One region of the Symbiobacterium ostreiconchae genome, then DNA from elsewhere that is predicted to be linked to it. Evidence: riboswitches for the same ligand, from Rfam matches in the RefSeq annotation. Region 1 holds a riboswitch; the other holds the start of a gene.

What was found. A riboswitch is a leader RNA that binds a small molecule or an ion and turns the genes downstream of it on or off. The one in region 1 is predicted to bind cyclic di-AMP.
Region 2: it holds a riboswitch for cyclic di-AMP, as region 1 does, so the genes downstream of both, ACZ5UM_RS06275 (NAD/NADP octopine/nopaline dehydrogenase family protein) here and ACZ5UM_RS07720 (CAP domain-containing protein) in region 1, are expected to answer to the same signal.

Annotation. Positions count from the first base shown of each region.
Region 1 covers NZ_AP042454.1:1,552,202-1,559,970, forward strand. Annotated here, with positions in the region: one part of gene ACZ5UM_RS07705 (IS3 family transposase) at 1-807, opposite strand, end outside; one part of gene ACZ5UM_RS07705 (IS3 family transposase) at 806-1,077, opposite strand; gene ACZ5UM_RS07710 (transposase) at 1,448-2,215, shown strand; gene ACZ5UM_RS07715 (YaaC family protein) at 2,437-3,462, opposite strand; gene ACZ5UM_RS07720 (CAP domain-containing protein) at 3,622-4,365, opposite strand; cyclic di-AMP (ydaO/yuaA leader) riboswitch at 4,422-4,562, opposite strand; gene deoC (deoxyribose-phosphate aldolase) at 4,776-5,462, shown strand; gene ACZ5UM_RS07730 (GGDEF domain-containing protein) at 5,548-6,609, opposite strand; gene ACZ5UM_RS07735 (hypothetical protein) at 6,742-7,769, opposite strand, start outside.
Region 2 covers NZ_AP042454.1:1,266,589-1,274,357, reverse strand. Annotated here, with positions in the region: rRNA gene ACZ5UM_RS06295 (16S ribosomal RNA) at 1-538, opposite strand, end outside; gene ACZ5UM_RS06290 (DUF1646 family protein) at 924-1,970, opposite strand; gene asnB (asparagine synthase B) at 2,061-3,575, opposite strand; gene ACZ5UM_RS06280 (cobalamin B12-binding domain-containing protein) at 3,591-5,237, opposite strand; gene ACZ5UM_RS06275 (NAD/NADP octopine/nopaline dehydrogenase family protein) at 5,230-6,324, opposite strand; cyclic di-AMP (ydaO/yuaA leader) riboswitch at 6,483-6,646, opposite strand; gene ACZ5UM_RS06270 (MetQ/NlpA family ABC transporter substrate-binding protein) at 6,915-7,769, opposite strand, start outside.

The DNA.
Region 1 (7,769 bases):
TAGTCAAGGGCCTGATGGACCCGCTGTGTATTGTAAAGATTCAGGTACCTACCGATCCCTTCACGGGCCTCTCGGGGACTCGCGTATTCGTTGAGGTAGACCTCTTCATACTTGAGACTGCGCCAGAGCCGCTCCGTGAAGATGTTGTCAGTGTATCGGCCCTTGCCGTCCATGCTGATCTGTACGCCTGCTGCTTGGAGCAGGCGAATGTAGGCGGGGCTGGTGAAGTGGCTGCCCTGGTCGCTGTTCATGATGGTGGGCTGAGCTGTGGAGAGCGCCCGCTGCACGGCTTCAAGCACGAAGGGCATCTCCAGGGTCTGATCGAGCTGCCAGGATACCACATACCGGGAGTACCAGTCCAAGATTGCGACGAGGTAGAGCCACCCCCTCTGGAGTCGGATATAGGTGATGTCAATCCCCCAAACGTGATTGGGGCCAGTGATCTGGAGACCTCGGAGTAGGTACGGGAAGACCTGGTGCTCTTGGTTTCGTCGACTGAGGTTGGGGCCCGGGCAGATGCCGGCGATCCCCATCTCCCGCATATGGCGCTGAACCGCCTTACGGTTCACCTGCAGCCCTTCCCGGTGCAGTATCGCCGTGATGCGGCGGGAGCCATAGAAGGGGCATTCGGTGTAGATCTCGTCGATACGCCGCTTGAGAGCCAGCTCGTCCTCAGAGGGCTCCACGGGCTTATAGTACAGGCTGGAGCGGTTCAGACCGAGCAGCTCGGCCTGAGCCTTCACCGACAGCTCAGGGTCATGGAAGTCAACCAGCGCAAGGCGTTCTTCCCTAGTCAGCTCGGATACCTTTTTTCCCCAGCCAAGCTAACTGAGTAGTCAGCCGGCCGATCTCGGTATAGAGCTCTTCGATCTTCTTCTCGTAGTCCGCCTTGAGGGCGGCCACGTTGTCGGTCCGTTCAAACAACTGCGGCATGCTGGCTATCACATGGTTCTTCCACCGGTGCAACTGAGTGGGGTGGATGCCATACTCAGATGCTAATTCAGACACCGTCTTCTGTTCCTTGAGCATTTCCAGTACGATCTGTGTCTTAAGGTCGGGTGAGTGTCTCTTTCTCATGGTTGGATTGTAGCTTATCAATCGCCTTTTTCGTGTCTAGTTTTCTGGGTCCACTATAGCCCGAGGCTATCAGATCGCAGCCGCCTTCCTCAGCGGGAAGCAGCAGCGCTTTGCCATCGACGGCCTTCTCAAGTCCGGCAAGGCCAACAGCCGTTCCGGCGCCTGCCTGCTCGAACTGATTCCCAGGATCGAAGCCCGGATTGGTCGTCCCCTGCGGCGAGTCGAATGGGTCGAGGCATGCCTGGCTCAGCAGAAGGCTCGGGTCAGGCAGCTGTATCAGCAACTGCAGACGGTATCAGGCAAGGGCAGCGCCCGCCGGAAGCAGAAGCTGCAGCGTGAGTTCCAGGAGGAGGTTCAGCACCTCCGTGAAGTGAACCAGCGACTCCGGCAGTACCGGCAGGAGAATCGGACGAACCCGGCTCCCCTCCGGATCGTGCTGCGAGCCGACAGCGCCTTTGGCACGCCGGAGGTGATCCAGCGGCTGCTGGAGCTGGGATACGAGTTCACCATCAAGTCCTACTCCGGAAGCAATCCCGCCTACAAGCGCCTCTTCGACGCCGTGCCGGCGGAGGGCTGGGTTGAAGTCGAGAAGAACCGGTTTGCCTCCGAAGCCGTTACCGTACCTGGCCCCACTTTGCTCGCACCGTATCCGGTGCGACTGGTCGCCATGCGCCGCTGGGACGCCGATGGCCGGGAGGTCCGCAGCGTCATCCTGACTACGCTCCAGCCTGAGGAGCTCACCACGACAGAGGTCGTCAAGCTCTACCATGGACGGCAGACCATCGAAGCCGGGTTCCAGGAGTGGAAGGGAACGTTCCACTTTGGTACTCCTCGGATGCGGAAGTATGAGGCCAACGCCGCCTTCACGCAGCTGGTCTTGTTCGCCTTCAACCTGGTGCGCTGGGCTTGGCGGTTTCTGAGCACGAACTCGCCCAAACTGGCCGAGGCGGGGAGTCGACTCTTGGTACGAGTAGCGGCCCGGTGCCGAGCAACCATTCGGTGCCTCGGCGACACGCTGCGGTTGGTGTTCAGCCGGGGTACTCCCCTGGCTGGAGCTGAGATTACCCTGAACCGGGCCACTCCCTACCCATACGCCCTTTTAACACCACGAATGTCGAGTTGTTCGCGTGAAACTTGAGCTAGACGTACAGCTACCCGTGCTCGGCGTTCCGTGACCAAGCTAGCCCCCTAGATAGGAGCAGTCTCCGCATATGTAAGACTCAGGGTCAAGGAAAAACTCTCTAGAACTGAGTGCGTCTTATGATCTCTCCTGCGTGCACCAAGCGGTGGATGGTTCGTTGTCGCCCTCCCTGCAAGGAGCAGAACACGAGGTTTCTGCTTGAGGGCAAGTGACAGATTTCACTGTGAGTCCTGATGACCCGTGAGTGACCAGAACACAAGTTCAGGAAACCTGGATTCGACGGCACGTATTGTCGCCTTTATTAAAGGCACTACATAGTCGCCGTTGCCCCTCATTAGCATCTGAGTCCAGGTTGTGGGATGATAGCGGACCAACATCCCGAGTGTAAAGGCTGCCGCGAAATAGAGGGTTAGTTGAGATAGTCGTTCGCCGGAAGAGAAGGGGGCAATCACGTAAGTATCGCCGTCTTGGCTGCTTACCATATGTAACATATCGTGCCAAGAACCCCAAGTAACTCTAAGTGCAGGCACCCGGACAACTTCCTGCCGGGTGAAGTAATCAGTTTCGTAAAGGTGGACGTCTGGAGGGATTCTTAAACGTCCGGCTAGCTCCTCGATGTCTAGCACGCCGTTCTGTTTGAGAGGAAAAACGATCTCCGCTAGACTGGGATTCTGCAAGGTAGGATGAATGTGAACCAAGAAGCACGAGGCATGTTCCCTGAACGTTGCTTCATAAAGAACCCAAAGTTCTGGGATCCTGGAGAGCACCTCTCGCAGTGTCGGTCGAAACTCCTCCGGGATAGATGCTGACCCTGAGAAAGCTTGACTACCATGGCTTAATACCGCAATGTCCACGTTATGGGTAATGCGAACCAATTCCGTGAACGTGCCTTTGGAAGGTCTCAGCCGTAGTTCGCTGACGTGTTCAATTCCCCTGGAAAGGACGCTAGTCCAAGAATCTGTTTGTAGGCCATGAGACGGTGTTAGCCCTGATTCTCGCATCTTAGGGTCCAGAAATAGAATCAAGCCTCTGGACAGTGCTTGCACGCCATAATAAAGCAATAGGGGACGAACGGTGTCGGTAGCTCCAGCGGCACTCTCGAAATATGCCCGTCCGTGTGAGAAGTGGGCACAGATTTCGGAGGCCTTTCCAGCCGATAGTTCACGTCCGTGCATTGCCTTATAGAACCGGCGGCACAAGTCCTGGCTTTCAAACATCGACAGCTGTTCCCAGACATGTTTCATCTAGGTCTCCACTCCGCTAAAAGACCTTCAATAGTGTGTGACGTGTTAACTGTTTCGTTGACGAACACTCAACACCTCTTTCAACAGTTCCTAACACGCTGTAGGAAAGGACGCGGGTACAGATTTAAGAGGCACCCTACTTGAGGGTGCCTCGTTAAGTTACCGCCCCACGAACATCTGCGTGAACATCATCCCGTACGGGCCACCCTCGACGATCCCGATGCCGATGTGGGTGTAGTTCGGGTTCAGGATGTTGGCCCGGTGGCCGGACGAGTTCATCAGGGCGGTGTGGGCCGCCTGAACCGACCGGTTGCCGGCGATGTTCTCGCCCGCGGTGCGGTACGAGACGCCGTAGCTCTTCATCATGTCAAACGGCGAGCCGTAGGTCGGCGAGTTGTGGTCGAAGTAGCCCCGGTTGATCATGTCCTGGCTCTTCATCCGGGCCAGCTTCGTCAGCTGCGCGTCGGCCTGCAGCGGCTTCAGGCCCGCCTTGGCCCGCTCCTGGTTGACCAGGTTCAGCATCTGCTGCTCGGCCGTCGTCAGGCCGGCGGTGTCCTGGGTCTGCGGAGTCGAGGGCTGCTGCTGGAGCTTGGGCTGCTCGGTCTGCTTCGGCGGCTGCGGCTGCGGGGTCACGGGCGTCGGCTGCTGCGTCGGCTGCGGCTGCTTCACCGCAGGCTGCGGCGTCTGCACGATCCGCCACTGGGTCTGGGTGGTCTGCGGCGCGGTCCAGCGCACGTTCAGCTTGATGACGTAGCGGTTCCCCAGGTTCGACGTCGTGTAGTACACAGGCGTCTTGCAAGCGGTGACGTAGGTCGTCGCCGCGGAGGCCGGAGCCGACACCATCAGCGCGGCAGCCACGGCTGCGAGCGCCAGGGCAAGACCCTTGATCTTCGAAAAGCGCATGGTTCCTCCTCCTTTTCCAGTCGTGACTTGGCGATGCCACAGTCAGGGAGGAGCTGTTGTCCTCCTGCAACGCTTACGGGGTTAGCTGTCGGGCGCGGGAGGCAGGAGTGTCGCCCGGGCAGTGCCAGCACTGCGCTTAGCCCCTTGGAGAAAAGTGGGTCCCCCGTTTCCGTTAAGGAACTCAGCGTTTATGGTCTGACCGAAGTCGTCTAATAGGGTAACGCATGTCACTTCACTAGGTCCATGTATAATGTGTGGTGATAATGTTACAGATCTCCTGGAGCCCAGCGGCGGTTTCCAGGGCTGGCAGCCCCGTGCAGGTGATCGCGGAAGCGCCAACGAACCTCACCATGAACCGGGAAGACTATGCTGCAGAGCCTTGCTGCCCGGGCACGAGGAGGTTGAACGCCATGGATGCGAGGCGCATCACGCGCAGGGAACTGGCCAAGATGATCGATCACACGCTGCTGAAGCCCGACGCCACCGAGGCGCAGATTCGCCAGCTCTGCGCAGAGGCGCGGGAGCATCAGTTCATGTCGGTATGCGTGAACCCGCACTGGGTGCCGCTGTGCGCGGAGCTGCTCCGCGGGACGGACGTGCGGGTGTGCACCGTGATCGGCTTTCCGCTGGGGGCGAACCGCAGCGAAATCAAGGCGGTGGAGGCGGAGGATGCCGTGGCCCGCGGGGCACGGGAGGTCGATATGGTCATCAACGTCGGCGCCCTGAAGTCCGGCCAGCGTGACGTGGTGCTGAACGACATCAAGTCCGTGGTCTCGGCCGTGGCCGGCGAGGGGCTGGTGAAGGTGATCATCGAGACCGGGCTGCTGACCGATGACGAGAAGGTGCTTGCCTGCCAGCTCGCGCAGGAGGCCGGCGCCGACTTCGTCAAGACCTCCACCGGCTTCGGGGCGGGCGGCGCCACGGTTCACGACGTGGCCCTCATGCGCCGCACCGTCGGTCCCGCCATGGGGGTGAAGGCCTCCGGCGGCGTCCGGGACCTGGCCACCGCCCTGGCCATGATCGAGGCCGGCGCCACTCGCATCGGCGCCAGTGCGGGCGTGGCCATCGTGACGGGGCTCCCGGAGCAGGGCGCGTAGACCGGTGGGCAAATCACAAAACCGTGGTCCGGCGTGCACCGGTCCACGGTTTTCCTTTTCCCACCGCTTTGGCGTTGCGGCATGGCTACGACCCCACCACCACCCGGTTCCGGCCGGACTCCTTGGCCCTGTACATGGCCGCATCGGCCCGGTTGACCCACGACGCCACGGTGTCGCCGGGGTGGTAGGGCGCCACGCCCAGGCTGATGGTCACCCGGAAAAAGCGTTCGCTCAGCTTCTGGTGGACGGCATCGCCGATGCGCTGGGCCAGCTGGTACGCCTGCGCCGTCTCGTGGACGCGGGCCAGGATGACGAACTCGTCGCCGCCCCATCGCCCGAAGTGGTCGGTGGCGCGCAGGGCCTGGCGCACCACGGTGGTGACCGCGCGCAGCGCCGCATCGCCCGTCTCGTGGCCGTAGACGTCGTTGACCTCCTTGAAGCGGTCCACGTCGAACATGATCAGTGTGGCCGGGTGCCCGCCCGCCTCGGCACACCGGATCTCCTGCTCGATGAGGGCCTGCATCTGCCGGCGGTTGGGAATCCCCAGCAGCGGATCGGTGTGCGCCAGGCTGGCCAGCGACCGGGCAATCTCCTGCGTCCGGTGGTGCTGCTGCTGCAGCCCCGACCAGATGTGCAGCACCCACAGCAGCACCGCGTTGGCCAGATAGAACTGGGCCAGCGGCCCCAGGAGGAGCGGCCGCGCCCCCTCGGGTCCGATCCTGAACAGGTGGACCAGCCCCACGGTGAGCAGGCCCAGGTAGATGCCTGTACAGATCCAGGGCGCCAGCCGGGAGCCGTTGACCAGGACGAGCCCCACCAGCGAGACGGAGATCCACGGGCTCAGGCTGGCGAATCGCTGCAGCGCCAGCGAGTCGGCGGTGAACAGCCCCAGGTAGAGCAGCACAAACAGCCCGACGACGATGCTGGTCGTCAGAACGGTCTCCACGAACCGCAGGCTGCGCCGCCGCCGCCAGAGCAAGAGAGCCAGCAGGAGGGTGAGGGCGGCGCCTCCGAGGAGGAGGCCCGGAGGCTGCTGGCCACCTCCCCTGTGGAGCAGCCACTCCAGCAGTGCCGCCGCTGAGGCCGCGGGAAGCGCGACGAGCAGCAGCCGCCGCTTCTGCTGTTCGAGAGGACTGGTCCGGGCCACCGTATCACTCCCTCCAGCTCAGGGGGGCCCCATACGTGGAGAGAGGTGGGTCGATGCCCCACCTCCATACGCTGCATCTTTATCTTCGGTTATAACACGACAGTCGCACATATGCAACAGAACATGTCCGAACTAAGTGCCCATTCGTGGGTCCGGCTTCCGGCGCACCGACCGCACGGTGTGGAAGAGGAAGAGGAGCAGGGCGATGACGTTGAGGACGACCGCCCACTGGCGGCCGGGCAGCCACTCCAGGAGCCCTGCGCCCACCCGCAGCAGCAGCGAGGCGTGCAGCAGGACCAGGTGGCTGTAGAACCAGGGGGTGTAGACCATGCGCACACCCAGCACCGCCGGGAAGATCACGGGCGCGTGGCCGAAGATCATGCTGAAGACGAAGCCGAGGAACAGCGCGTGCAGGGCCGCGTCGTAGACGCCGCCGTAGATGAAGCCGTGCCAGGCCGCGATGAGCCCGCCCGCCAGCAGCCAGAGGTACCCCGCCAGCATGCAGTGCGCGATGAAGCGGGTCAGCCCCCGGGCCCGCACGGTGCGCCGCGCGATGTCGTACCGGAGCAGCCAGAGCGAGAGGGCGGCCAGGCCAAGGCCGGTCACCCGCCAGCCCAGGCTGTAGTTGGACGGCGCGAGGAACGCGCCCGCGGTGATCACCGCGAGCACGGCGAGGAAGGCGGCGGTGCCGGCCCGGGGGATGCGGACGAGGCGCGCCAGCTCCAGCCGCTCACCCGCGATGGTCAGCACGAGGAACCCGGCCCAGGCCGGGACCACGTGCGTGACGGGCGTGCCGAAGAGCCAGAAAAGGTTGCCGATCAGCCAGACGGCTGCCGCCAGCGTCATGACGTAGTTGAAGAGCATGGGCTGAAGCCGGACGATCTGGGTGAAGACCAGGATGAGGACGGCGCTGCTCAGGGCAATGCTGAGGGCGCCCGCGGCGGGCGGCGCCCCGAAGATGATCAGCAGACCTCCCGCGGCGGCGAGGGCGGGCGCCGCGAACATCCACGGCCGTCCCATGGCCACCGCCCGTTCCAGCCCGATGACGGTGCCCAGGAAGCCGGCGATCATAAGCGGGCCGTGGCCGCCGGAAAGCGTGGGGCTCAGCGGGGGCAGCGCCAGCCCGATGCGCAGCATGCCGGCCCACAGCGCGGCGAGCA
Region 2 (7,769 bases), 290 kb from region 1:
GGCTGCTGGCACGTAGTTTGCCGGGGCTTCCTCGCCTGCTACCGTCAAACCCCGCCCATTTCCTGACGGGGCCCTTCTTCGCAGGCAACAGAGCTTTACAACCCGAAGGCCTTCTTCGCTCACGCGGCGTTGCTGCATCAGCCTTTCGGCCATTGTGCAAAATTCCCGACTGCTGCCTCCCGTAGGAGTCTGGGCCGTGTCTCAGTCCCAGTGTGGCCGGTCGCCCTCTCAGGCCGGCTACCCATCGTCGCCTTGGTGGGCCGTTACCCCGCCAACCAGCTAATGGGCCGCGGACCCCTCCTCTGCCAGCGCCACTGACTCCAGCGCCTTTTCTCCCAGCCCCATGCGGGACCGTGAGCTTATCCGGTATTAGCAGGCCTTTCGGCCTGTTATCCCAGAGCAGAGGGCAGGTTATCCACGTGTTACTCACCCGTCCGCCGCTGGGCTTCAGGGCCGAAGCCCCGAAGCCCCGCTCGACTTGCATGTCTTAGGCACGCCGCCAGCGTTCGTCCTGAGCCAGGATCAAACTCTCCGTGGAAAGCTTGACTTTGGCTCCTTTGGAATACCGGCTCGCTCGGCTTCCCTCTTCTGCACTGTCTAGTTTTCAAGGTTCGAGATCCGCCGCCGCCCTCAGGCGACAGCTTTAACAGTTTATCATCCTCACCGGACCGGCGTCAACCACACAGATCTTTCCGCCTGGCCCGACCGCCGCCGCTCGAGGCTTGCCCTACCGGCGGCGACGTATAGTCTAGCCGAAAACAGGGTGATTCGTCAACACCCAACAGACGGCAATGCGCATCCATCGCGCTGCGACCAGGAGTGCTGCGCGACAGCAGTCGCTAACCCTGCCCTTCAACACGGCGGGCTCCCGCACGGGAGCCCGCCCGTCAGATTCAGCTTCTGCAGCGACTTCGCCTCTGAGGCTACAGCACGACGATGAAGAAGAAGATCACCATCAGGGCCAGCCCGAAGGGCACGCCCACCTTCGCCCACTCCCGCGAACCGATCTTGAGCTTGCTGGCCGACACGATGTTGGGGATGTTGCCGGGAATGAGCATACCGCCGCTGATCAGCAGGCCCATCAGGACCGCCTTCACCTGCGCCAGCTCCATGGCCGGGCTCAGCTCCGCGGCCGTCAGCGTCGCGTTGTCCAGGACCGCCGACAGCATGTTGATCCAGTACAGGGCCGTGCTCGGCAGGCCCAGGACGTACGTATCAATCAGTGGCTTAAAGCCGTCCCCCAGGAACGTCAGGGCCATTACGAAGAGGTAAATCTTCAGGGCCCGCACGATCACGTCCTTATAGCTCTCCCCGGCATCCTCCTGCTCACTCAGCCCGGGCCCTTCGGTCGCAGCAGCCGCCTCAGGCCGGCCCTTCAGGAAGAAGGCGCCGAAGATGCCCAGCACAACCACGGTCGGAATCACGTAGATGCCGATCGTCCGCACCAGGTACCAGAAGTCGCCGTTCATCTTGGAGACCGCAATGGTGGACAACGGCTCTCCCAGCGGCGTCAGGGCAGCCCCGAGGCCGATGCTGAAACACGCCAGAATAACGAAGTTAACCTCGGTTTTGCGGTCGAGCCGAAGGGCGCTGATGATCTCCACCAGCACCAGCGAGGCGATGATGGCCGTGATGACACTGGAGGCCAGGCCGAGAACGGTAATGACCAGGAATGCGAAGACCGGGAACGGCACCACCCGGAGGGCGGCGCGGATGCCCGCCTGCAGCTTGGTCTGAAACAGCTTGAACAGGATGCCGGCGATCAGGACGGCCGCCGTGATCATGACCGGCTCCTCGAGCGCCTTGAGGATCAGGTGCTGATCCATGATGCCGCTGATCAGCGAAGCCGCGACACCCATAATGAACAGGAAGATCTCCAACTGGTGCTCAACAGCCTTGAACGCGAACGGAAGGGTCAGAACCAAGAGCAGGATGACCACAAGCCCTGGAATAACGTATGCACCTGCCACGTCTTTGTCCTCCTCGATGTGAATCCTTTCCCATGATAGAACTGCTGCCGTGAGAGGGCAAGTGGCCTGTTCATTCGGGCGTGCAGCGGGCTAGAGCGCGCCGACCCACCGCTGGCCCGGGTTGAGGCTGCGGCTGCGGCCCATGAGGGCGAGCACGTCCTCCCGGCCATACCGCTCCCGGAAGAAGCTCCAATAGAGGAACTCTTCCTTAGAGGCAAAGGGCACGCCTCTGGGGCTCCGCTCGCCGCGGAACACCGCATCCGAAACCGCTTCCGCCGCGTAACGCTCCAGCAGCGGGGCAACCCCCGACCCGATGGCGAACTTCTGCTTCTCCCGCCAGACGATGTCCTGCGGCAGATACTGCTCTGCCACCCGCCGCAGAATCCACTTGCTCTCGCCGTCCCGACGCTTCAGACGGGGGTCAATCCGGAAAGCCAGGTCTACGACGGCGGTGTCCGTGAACGGCATCCGCCCCTCAAGGCCGTGGGCCTGGGTCATGCGGTCCACCCGCTGCAGGTTGGAGTTGTGCATGGCGGCCGTGATCTCGTACAGCTCCGCTCCCAGAGCTGCCGCATCGAGCTCAGCCAGATAATCATAGCCGCCGAACAGTTCGTCGGCGCCCTCGCCGGAGAGCACCACCTTCACGTGCTCCGCCGCCAGTTCCGACACATAATAGGTGGCCACGGCGCTGCGCACAAGCGCCGGGTCACACGACTCCAGGGCGTCGATCACGCGGGGAAGAGCAGAAGTGATCTCATCCTCCGACAGCACCCGCTCGTGGTGCCTGGTGCCCAGCTCTTCGGCCACCCTGCGCGCCTGCGCCAGGTCGGCCGATCCCTCCAGCCCCACCGCGAACGTGTGCAGCTCGCCCGTCACGTGCTGCCGTGCGAGGGCGGTGATCAGGCTGGAGTCGAGCCCGCCGCTGAGCAGGCAGCCCACCGGCACGTCCGCCGCGAGCTGCTTGCGAACCGCGTTGTGCAGCGCGTGATCGAGGGCGAGCACGACCTGGTCCGGATCGGTCAGTTCCCCGGTGTGCGCCGGAATCCGATCGTAAGCCTCTATCGGCTCCCCGACGCGCCACCGGTGTCCGGGTGGAAACGCCCGCACTTCTCTAGTCTCCCCAATCAGCGCCCTGATCTCTGACGCGAACAGGAAGTTGCCGGCGTCGTCCTCTCCCCAGTACAGCGGCTGGATGCCCAGCGGGTCGCGGGCGAGGAACAGCCCCTGCTGCTCGCCCCAGATCGCGATCGCGAACATGCCGTCCAGCCGCTCCACACAGGCCGGGCCGTACTCCTCGAACAGGTGCAGCACCACTTCGGCATCTGACTCGGTCTTGAACGCATGGCGCCCCTCCAGCTCCCGCCGGAGGGCGCGGTGGTTGTAGATGGCGCCGGTCATCGCCAGCCAGAGGCTGCCGTCCTCGTTGGACAGCGGCTGGCCACCGCCGGCAACGTCAACGGTGGCCAGTCGCACATGCCCCAGGCCGAAACCGGCTGTCGCAATCCAGATTCCCCGACCGTCGGGCCCCCGGTGCGCCTGTTTCTCCAGCATCCTCGCGATGCGGGCGTTGTCAGGTTTTCCGAGGATCCCAGCGATCCCACTCAATGCAGCGACCCCTCCTTACACGATTTCCTCCGCCATCAGGGCGGCGATCCGCTCCGCCTCGCTCACGACCCGGCCCGTGCGCCGGTCCACTGCACGGCACGCGCCGTCCGTGAAACGCACCGCCACCTCGCCCCTCGCCGCCGGGTTGCCCATCAGGTGGGGGGCATCCAGCAGGCCGATGCGGACGGCAGCCGCCAGCGTGGGCGCGTGGGTGAGGGGATCGTCGACGCCGACGGGCGCCAGGTCGGCGATCGCCTCCAGAAGCAGCCGGGCCTCCTGGACCAGCTCGGCCTTGCGGGCCTGCACCGCCTCGTCCTGCGTCATGTCCGGCAGGCCCTGCAGCGCGAGCTGAATGGCCCCGTGGACCACGTGGCACCCCTCGATGACGTCCTGGGCGGTGGCGGCATGGTGGTACTCGGAGTGCCCCACGACGTGCACGATGTCGGGCTTCACCGCCATCTGCAGGAAGGTCGACGCGGCCAGGTGCCCCTTGGCCCGGTCAAATCCCGCCGGCATCGAGGTCAGTCCGGTCCGGCACTCCCTCCAGATCCGGAAATGGGGTCCGGCCAGCGACTCGACCAGCTCCAGCTTGGCCAGCATCTTCGCCAGGTCCATCGCGGGGGAGGTGAGGGGCGGGTTGTTCCACATCAGCTGCTGGACGTAATCCGTGACGCCTGCCTGTTTGGCGTTGTAGGCCGCGATGTAGGCGGCAGCCACTGCGACCACGTCCGGGGCATCCCGCAGCGACCAGTGGTGGCTCTCATTCGACTCGACCGGAATGCCGCGTTCGGCATGCCACCGGAACACGGCCTGCACCTCCGGAATGGACTCCAGCAGCGGACGCTGCGAACGCCCGTCAAGCTGGCTGTACCAGAAGAGGGGCACCGCCGCCCAGGCGTTGTGAATGGTCTCGTGCAGCATCTCGGCCCAGGCCAGCTGGTCCCGGGTCCCGGCGTAGCAGCGCATCAGCGGGTAGTTGCCCGTCCGGGAGGCCGCATACAAGGCCCGCAGGTCGTCCGGCGTCCGGACGGGGACGCCGCCGGCCCCGTGCTCGCGCGGATCCATCTCCTCGGGCCGGAAGAAGTGCTCCTGCGCGTTCTGGTCGGTGCCCAGGCTGATGACGTCCAGCACCCCGGCCTCGCTGATCTGCCGGATCCCCTCCACCGTCGCCTCCACGGTGGGCTGCCCGAAGTGGTGCCGGAGGATCGGGAAGGGGCGCTTCCACAGGATGCGCTCCACCAGCGTCTGGGGCGGGATGCCCCCCGCTTTCTGCGTCGGCGCGCCGCGCAGGAAGTCCACGACCTCCTGCCAGTCGGACGACCCGCCGAAGACCGCGTCGAAGAACCCCAGGGCCCGGCCGTGCTCGGCGACCGGGTCGGTGGCGCCGAGCACCCAGCGGCGGCCCGCCTGCCCCCGCTCCCTCGCCGCCTGCGCCAGATGGGTCAGCACCGCGCGGCCCGACTCCGGCGTCAGCCGGTAGCCGACGGCGACGATCTCCGGGTCCCAGGCGGCCACCTCGTCCAGCAGCCGCTCCACCGGGACCGCCGGCCCCAGAAAGCGCACTTCGTATCCCAGCTGCTCGGCCATCTGCAGAAAACGGACCACGCCGCCCACGTGAACGTCGTCCCCGATGGCGGCTCCCATAATGCGTCGATTATACAAGATCCATCACATCTCCTTCCAGTGCATACTGGCAGATCTGCTCAGGCGCCCAGCCCGCCATGCCGAGCCGCTGCACCGTCCGGCCCGTCTCCCGGAAATCGACGCCGCAGACGCCGTTGGCGATCTGGATCAGCGCGTCGGTAAGGGGCGTCGGCACGCCGCAGGCGGCGCCCAGCGAGGCGATGGGCACGAGTCCGGTCGGCACGTCCTCCCAGAGGTACCGGTGGCGCAGCCTCGCCGGAGCCCCGACGTCCGCGTACGCCTGGGTAGCCTGAATCGCCTCGTACAGGGTGGGGCGCTCCACGCCGTAGGCCTCGGCCAGCCACTCCCGGGCAGTCAGCGCGCCGACCCCCAGGGCGCGGGCCACCGACACCCGCTCGTGGTCCAGCTGCTCCAGCAGCGCAGCCACCGAGGGCGTGATGCCGTCCACGTAGTGGCGGAAGGCGCCTCCGGTGGACTCGATGCGCCCCGCGTTCAACAGGGTGACGCCGGGGTGGAAGATGGCGCCCACGTTGTCCAGCGAAGTCTTCCAGACCCAGCGGGCCGGCATGAACTGGGGGAATGCGGGCTTGATCCCCTCCAGCAGTTCGCCCGTCCGCGACGCGGGCAGCGCGGCCGCCAGCACCTGGCGCTTGATGCCGTGGATGCGGGCGTGGAACGGGCCGGTCTTGCGGCTTGCATACAGGAACGTCTGCGCCTCGCCGACGATCACGTCGGCGGTGCAGCCGGCCTCCCGTATGGCGTGCCTGAACTCAATCGCGCCCGCGGTGCGGCCGGGGAGCAGGAGGATCCGCTGCCCGTCCCGCAGGTAAGGCGCGCACCTCGTGGCGATCTCCCGGTGCGCCGATGCAGGCAGCACGACCAGCACGACATCCGCCGCTTCCAGGGCCGCCTCCAGGCTGTAGGCGACCTGCACCGGGCCGAAGCCCTCCACCTGGCCTTCGAGGAAGACACCCCCGGCGGCGTCGATCGGCTCCAGCGTCTCGGGATTACGGGCCCAGAGCGCAACAGGGAATCCCATGACTCCGAGGTGGCCGGCCATGGCGAGCCCGCCGTGTCCGGCTCCGATCACGCAGTAGCGCAGCACGGTCTCCTCCCTCCTCAATGCCTTGGTTACTGGCATCCAGCCAGGCTTGGGGGAACGGAGAAGGCGCCGACCGAGTCGGCCGGCGCCCGCCTGAAAGCACAGCAAAGCTGAAGGTCTGGTGACCCCTCTACTTATGTATAGACAGCAATGACAAGGGCCCACCACCTTAGCCACGCTTACGAGGTTAGCTGACGGACTCGGGGCGCCAAAGCGTGCCCCTACGCATCCTCCTTCCGGCCTGGGCCGGAGCCTCGGTGCGATTCGCCCCAGGAATGTGGTTCCCCCGTTCCCCGCTTGCGCGGAGATTCAGCGATCAGGCGGGTCCAGCACTATTCCGTTACCACAAGCGAGACTATTCTACCAGGGCGCCGGAAACGTCGTCAAGATCGACAATGGCAATCCAGCCTGTCCATTTTTTGCCCCCCACTTCACGGCGGCCGACCGGCTCCGCCGGGAGGCGCCGTCGCAGCGTTTTCCCCCGGTTTCACGGCGGCCGACCGGCTCCGCCGGGAGGCGCCGTGGCAGCGCCTTCCCAATGCCAGGGGGTGGGGTGTGGGGAGGGGGGCTCCCGCCCCCCTCCCCACTTTGGATCAAAACGCCGGAATCACCGCGCCCCCGTAGGTCTCGTGGATGAACGCCGCGACAGCCTCAGACTGCAGCAGCTCCACCAGCTTCTTGATCTCAGGCCGGTCCTCATCCCCGCGGCGCACGGCGACGATGTTGGCGTAGGGATTGTCCTCCGCCGACTCCCGGGCCAGCACGTTGGCCTTCACGCCCAGGTTTTTCTCGGCGTCCAGGTAGTAGTTCGTGTTGATCACCGCGGCGTCCACATCCTGCAGGCTGCGGGGCAGGTACTCGGCCTGCAGCATCTGGATCTTCAGGTTCTTCGGGTTGGCCACCACGTCGTTGGGCGTCGCCTCGACGCCGACCCCCTCGGCCAGCTCAATCAGCCCGTGGTCGGCCAGCAGCTTCAGCGCCCGGCCGCCGTTGGTGGGGTCGTCGGGAATGGAGATCGTGGCCCCGTCAGGCAGCTGGTCCAGGCTGGTCAGATCCAGCGAGTAGAGGCCCAACGGCTCCAGGTGGACGGCGCCGACCGAGACCAGATCCAGGCCGCGCTTGGAGGAGAAGTCCTCGAGGTACGGCACGTGCTGGAAATAGTTGGCGTCCAGGCTGCCGTCGGCCAGGGCCAGGTTCGGCTGCACGTAGTCCGTGAAGACCACGATGTCCAGCTTGATCCCCTCCGCCTCGGCAGCATCCTTGATGAACTCCAGGATCTCAGAGTGGGGCGTGACCGTCGCGCCGACCTTCAGCGTGACCGGCTCCGTCGTCTGCTCCTGCCCCTGGTCCTGGGTCTGCTCCGGGGCCTGCTGCGCACCCTGTTCCCCCTGGGCAGGAGACTGCTTGGCGCCACCGCAGCCGGCCAACACGCCCAAAGCCAGGGCGAA